DNA from 2 places in the Limosilactobacillus sp. DJ3M12 genome. Region 2 is predicted to be linked to the other one. Evidence: predicted binding sites of a transcription regulator. Region 2 holds the regulator's gene; the other holds the start of a gene.
The links. Region 2 encodes Rex, which represses fermentation and respiration genes when NADH is low (regulators of the CRP and FNR family bind a similar motif). Its sites were predicted from a motif close to TTGTGAANTANTTCACAA; they were not measured.

Region 1: the regulator Rex is predicted to act here: its motif matches at 1,269-1,286, upstream of QOS06_RS04040 (glycerol dehydrogenase).

The regions. Positions count from the first base shown of each region.
Region 1 covers NZ_CANCWY010000004.1:48,259-51,691, reverse strand. The annotation lists gene QOS06_RS04045 (LTA synthase family protein) at 1-1,149, shown strand, start outside; gene QOS06_RS04040 (glycerol dehydrogenase) at 1,307-2,428, shown strand; gene QOS06_RS04035 (alpha/beta hydrolase) at 2,622-3,433, opposite strand, start outside.
Region 2 covers NZ_CANCWY010000023.1:15,810-19,242, forward strand. The annotation lists gene QOS06_RS09350 (ABC-F family ATP-binding cassette domain-containing protein) at 1-1,136, opposite strand, end outside; gene QOS06_RS09355 (redox-sensing transcriptional repressor Rex) at 1,377-2,021, shown strand; gene groES (co-chaperone GroES) at 2,256-2,540, shown strand; gene groL (chaperonin GroEL) at 2,632-3,433, shown strand, end outside.

The DNA.
Region 1 (3,433 bases), on a different contig from region 2:
GACAATACTTTCCAAGGTGCTCCAGCGATTCTTAATCAACGCGCCGGTTACACGAGCGCAGTCTTCCACGGAAACGTTGCTAGTTTCTGGAACCGCAATAATGTATACAAGAATTTAGGCTATCAGTACTTCTTTGATGCTAGTTATTACGATACTTCTGGAGACAAGGCTACCGGATATGGACTTAAAGATAAGTTATTATTCAAAAACTCGATCAAGTATCTTCAAAGTTTACAGCAACCATTCTACGCTAAATATATTACTGTTACTAACCACTTCCCTTACACGCTTGACGATGAGGATAAAGATCCAAACTTCCAAACAACTAATACCGGGGACAGTAACGTCGATAATTACTTCGTAACAGCTCATTATCTTGATCAATCAATCCAAGAATTCTTTAACTATCTCCAAAAGACTGGTCTTGATAAGAAATCAATCATTATGATTTATGGTGATCATTATGGGATTTCAAACAGTGAAAATACTTCCTTAGCAAGTGTTCTTGGGAAGAGTGCAGATGATTGGACTGACTTTGATAATGCTCAGCTGCAACGTGTACCACTAATGTTTGTCATTCCTGGTACGGGTCACGGAAAAGTTTATCATACCTATGGTGGAGAAGTTGATGTTCTTCCAACCCTCCTTCACTTATTAGGAATTAGCAGTAAACGCTATATTCAATTTGGAACCGATCTCTTCTCCAGCAAGCATAATCAAGTGGTTGCCTTCCGTAATCGGGATTTTGTTACGCCAACTTATACGAGTGTGGGCGGAACAATTTACAATAATAAGACTGGGAAAGAAGCTAAACTTACCAAGAAGCAGCAAGAGAAATTAAAGAAGGATCAAGATTTTGTAAATGAGGAATTAACTCTTTCTGATTCATTAAATGAAAAGAATCTCTTGCGGTTCTACCATCCAAAAGGGTTTAAAAACGTTAATCCAGCTGATTATAATTATTCAAATGGTCTAAAACGAGCGCAGCGAATCGAGAAGAAGAAAGGAATTAAATCAACAAGTATTTACTCAGAAAACGGTGACCGTTCAACTGTAGATGACTACAGCACTGACGCCCCTGAGCAAAGCCACTCTTCCACTGATTCCAACCGTATTAAGATCACTAACCCAGATGCTAATAATAAGTAGTAAGGGTACAAAATAGTATAGTAGGGTCTAGGAGAGCACTGTGTTCTGCCTAGGCTCTATTTTTTAAGTTTAAGCTAATTTCAATCAGCTAAATTTTCTCTCCATTAATAAAAGTGATATTATTAACTTGTACACAAAGAATAATGGAGGGATTTTTATGGTTGAAGAATTTGGCTCACCATCGTCTTACATCCAAGGCAAAGGTGTCCTTTTTGAAAGTGATAAGTATCTTAAAAACTTTGGCACAAAACCGTTATTACTGGCTGGCGAAACCGTCTATAAAATTGTAGGTAAGCGTTTTGAACAATATCTTCAAGAAAGTGGTTATGATGTTACCCGTGTTCAATTTAATGGGGAATCATCCACTAACGAAGTAAACCGGGTCACAGAAATTGGTAAAGAAAATAATGTAACCGTCGTTTATGGTCTTGGTGGGGGTAAAACAGTTGATACCGCCAAAGCAATTGCCGACAATCTCCATCTACCCGTTGTAATTATGCCAACGTTGGCTTCAAATGATGCACCTTGTTCACGTCTCTCAGTAATTTATACTGATGACGGTGGATTTGACCATTATCGTTTCTACAACCAAAATCCTGACTTGGTCTTAGTTGATACACAAGTTATCGCTAATGGTCCTGTTCGGATGTTAATTTCTGGAATTGCTGATGCTTTAGCTACTAATATTGAAGCACAAGCAGTTGCCAAAGCTAATAGCGATACAATGCTTGGTGAAAAACAAACCCTTGTTGGAAATGCAATCGCTCAGAAGTGTGAAGAAACATTATTTAATTACTCACACCTAGCTGTAGCTGATGCAGAAGCGCATGTCGTTACACCAGCATTTTCTAATATCGTTGAAGCAAATACACTAATGAGCGGTCTCGGTTTTGAAAGTGGTGGTCTATCTGGTGCCCACGCTATTCATGATGGCTTAACAATTTTAGAAGAGACTCATGATTTAACACACGGTGAAAAGGTCGCATACGGTACCTTAACACAATTAATGTTGGAAGGCGCTGACCAGGAACGTTATAACAAGTACTTCCAATTTATTCTTTCTTTAGGTCTACCAACTACTCTTGCTGATCTACATTTAGAAAATGTCACTGATGAAGAATTACTCAATGCTGGAAAAGCCGCCTGTTCAGAACAAGATACCATGGATCGTTTACCATTTAAGGTAACACCAGATGACGTGGCTCAAGCATTACGAGCAGTTGATGCATATACTAAGCAATATTTAAATAGTCACCATTGTCATCATAGCCAGATGTAATAAAAGGGAGCGAGACAGAAGTCACTTGTGACTTCGTTTTTCGACGCGAAGCTAGCCTCTGGGAGCCCCCCGCAAGCAACAATAGGCCTCTGACGTTCGGTTTCCGGACGTTAGAGGCCATTGTTGTACTGCGTATTTGCTTTTTATGAAAGTAACTTAACTTATGTCACAGTCCCTTTTTTTGTTATTTACCCTATAAGAAATTAATTAATGCTTTATCAACTTGAGTATTATTATGAAGTTTTGAATGTTGAGTATCTTTTCCTGTTATTTTTAGAACACGGTATGACTTTGCCCGAGCAGCCACTAGATACTTAAGTGACAATGAAGATACATTATCAACAGTACCGTCTGAATGATTACCAACATCACCAATAATATTAAGAACAGCTACTTGACCTTTCGGATAAGTTTGCCGTACTTCTGTCATTTGACGATATGTGGCGTTCATTTCATTTGGTTTTCCGTCTTTATTTAATTTCATTCCAACTGGTTGCTGGATAGCAGCAGGTACCTGTTTAAAATTCAATCCAGCAAAATGACCTGCGATATCAACCTGTTTTTGTAATTGAGGCATATTCTGATTTTTACCGTTTTGCAACATATAGTAAATAATCGAAATATTTCCCAGGGAATGACCAACCATATTAATCTTAGTTATGCGATATCGTTTCTGTAATGCTTTTACAACATTTGTCGCATATTCGCCATGCTTATTAAAATCCAACTGCCTATTATTATCATAATTCACCTCAACAATTGGATTAATGGCCCCTTTATGCATTGAACCATGAAGAGTAACTTTTCCGTTATTAGTAACATCAGCTCGCAGGACTGTGCTCGTTACCCCGGCTTTTTTAGCAGCATTTACCATGTGTTCTTCTGCATGATAACTACTACCTCCACCACGGAAAAATAGTGTTGGCGTTGTTGATTGCATATATTTACTATGTTTTTGCTGACGCCAAACTGCACCACCAATTATTGCCAAGATAACAATTACTA
Region 2 (3,433 bases):
GGAATTTTATGGAGAATAGATTTAAGTAAAGTTGATTTTCCGATTCCATTTGGTCCGATAATCCCAATACGCTGCGGCTTGCGGACATTAAATGAAAGCGGCCCAGCAAGGATCTGTTCATCGTAGCCAACTTTTGCCTGCTCCACATCAAGAACTTCATTTCCGCTATCTTTTTCAGAATGGAATTGAAAATGGATTGATTTATCATCAGTTTCTGGACGCTCAAGCCGCTCCATTTTTTCTAATTGCTTTCGCCGCGCCTGAGCACGTTTAGTTGTTGAGGCACGAACAATATTTCGATTAACAAAGTCTTCTAACTTAGCAATCTTTTTTTGTTGTTGGTCATAGTGTTTCCACTCTGCTTCTAATCGTTCTTGCTTGTGTTTAACAAATTGCGTGTAGTTACCAGTATAGTGGGTGAGTGTTTTATTATCGAGATCATAAACATCGCTGACAACACGATCTAAGAAGTAACGGTCGTGAGAGACGATAAGCAATGCACCTTGATAACTTTTAAGATAATCTTCTAACCATGAAAGAACGTTCATGTCGAGGTGGTTAGTCGGTTCATCTAGAATCAAAAGCCCCGGTGCTTGCAGAAGGATCTTTGCTAAGGCGAGTTTAGTTTTTTGCCCTCCTGAAAGGGAATTAATTGGCGTATCATAACTATCTTCGCCAAAACCAAATCCATGTAGAATTCCCCGCATACGTGATTCGTATTCGAAACCACCCTGTTTCTTAAAGGCAGTTTGTAAATTATCGTATGTTGAAAGAATTTGTTGATAATTGCTATCGGAACTATCAAGGTCAGCGAGCTGTTGTTCAAGATCGTGGATTTGCGTTTCCATTTTGTGGAGAGGAGCAAAGACAGTATCTAGTTCAGTCCAAATGCTATTTTGACTATCGAGTCCTTGATCCTGGGCCAAGTAACCAATTGTCAAATCTTTAACCTTCGTAATTGTTCCTTCATCTGGTTCGGTGATTCCAGCGATCATTTTTAACAAGGTCGTTTTACCAGCACCATTACGCCCAACAAGCGCAGTACGGCCATGCTCTTGGATTTGCATGTTCATATTGTGAAATAAAACGTCCGCGCCAAATCGACGCACAACGTCATTTGTCTGTAAAAGTAACATATTGAAACCTCATTTAATTCGTTGATTTAATATGGTTTTATTTTAGCAGATTTTTAATTTTAAATAAAAAGTTGAAAATATTTTTGTATTTTAGTTCACAAAAAAGGGTTTAATTGCTAGAATATACTTAGACTTAAATTTCACAAAGTAAAAATTAGTAACATTATCCTTGTCAAAAACTTAGTAATTAGTTGGCAAACTAGGTTGAGAAGGGCTTGTTTTAGGAGGAATAAAAGTAGAATGGCTAATAAAAAGATTCCACGCGCGACTGCGAAACGGTTGCCAATATATTTCCGTTATTTAAATGTATTGAAAGACGCAAATAAGCAACGGGTATCATCAACTGAACTTTCGGAGGCTGTGCAAGTTGATTCGGCAACGATTCGTCGTGACTTTTCATATTTTGGTGAATTAGGTAAGCGGGGATACGGTTATGACGTTGAAAGTCTATTAAAGTTTTTTAAAGGAATCTTACACCAAGACTCATTAGTTAGTGTTGCCTTAGTCGGAGTTGGTAGTTTGGGAAGTGCCTTGTTAAACTTTAATTTCCACCAAGATACTAATTTACGGATCAGTGCGGCATTTGATACTAAGCCAGAATATGCCAATACAGTCAAAAGCGGTATTCCAATTTACCCATCCGAGGATATGGTAAAGCAGTTAAAAGAGCAACAGATTGATGTTGTTATTCTAACCGTTCCAGGAATCAAGGCCCAACATGTTGCGGACCAATTAGTTGAAGCTGGTGTGAAGGGAATTCTTAACTTTACTCCTGTTCGTTTATCTGTGCCAAAAAATGTTCAAGTTCAAAACATTGACTTAACAAACGAACTTCAAACATTAATTTACTTCATTAAAAATTATACTGAAGATTCAATTGAATAAATTAGGAGAGCATTGGTTTGATGAAAGCGTTCAACCAATGCTTTTTGTTTACTAAATTATTAATAAAAGTCATGGATTGTAGGTATGATCTCTTAAGTTTTAAAAAATGGTCAAAAAAAGTCAAAGTATTTTTGTTGCATTTTAAAGAGAACATGTTATATTTAAACATGTGGTTAGCACTTGAAGAGTTTGAGTGCTAAAAATAAAATTTATTAACAAGATGGAGGGATTAACGTGTTAAAACCATTAGGAGATCGCGTTGTTCTAAAAGCTGAAACTGAAGAAGAAAAGACAGTTGGTGGAATTGTCCTTGCTTCCAATGTGAAGGAAAAGCCAACTACTGGAAAGGTTATTGCCGTTGGAGAAGGTCGTACTTTAGAAAACGGACAAAAGCTTGCTCCAGCTGTTAAGGAAGGCGACCGCGTATTATTTGATAAGTACGCAGGCAACGAAGTAGAATACAACGGTGAAAAGTTCTTAGTTGTTCATGCTAAAGACTTAGTAGCAATCGTTGAATAGTTAAATAAGCGAATTAAGAGCAGGAGACAGAAAGAATGAAATTCCTTCACCGTCTCTTTTAAATAATGAATTTAATTTTGAGGTGACATAAATGGCAAAAGAAATTAAGTTTTCTGAAGATGCACGGAGCGCTATGCTCAGTGGTGTTGATAAATTAGCTGATACTGTTAAGACAACAATGGGTCCAAAGGGACGGAATGTTGTTTTGGAACAAAGCTACGGCACACCAACTATTACTAATGATGGTGTAACTATTGCTAAGAGTATTGAACTTGAAAACCAATTTGAAAATATGGGTGCAAAGTTAGTAGCCGAGGTTGCTTCAAAGACTAACGATATTGCCGGTGATGGTACTACAACTGCTACTGTTTTAACCCAAGCAATTGTTAATGCTGGTATGAAGAACGTTACCTCTGGTGCAAACCCAGTTGGTATTCGTCGTGGTATTGACAAGGCTACCGAAGTTGCTGTTGAAGCTTTGAAGAAGATGTCACACGATGTAAAGACCAAGGATGATATCGAACAAATTGCTTCTATTTCAGCTGCTAATCCAGAAGTTGGTAAGCTAATTGCTGATGCAATGGAAAAGGTTGGCCATGATGGTGTAATTACTATCGAAGATTCTCGTGGTGTTGACACTAGCGTTGATGTTGTTGAAGGAATGAGCTTTGACCGTGGTTACATGTCACAATACATGGTAACTGATAACGACAAGATGGAAGCGGACCTTGACAATCCATATATTTTGATTACTGACAAGAAGATTAGTAATATCCAAGACATTTTGCCATTGCTTCAATCAGTTGTTCAAGAAGGCCGTGCTCTCTTGATCATTGCTGATGATATTACTGGTGAAGCATTACCAACTCTTGTATTGAACAAGATTCGTGGTA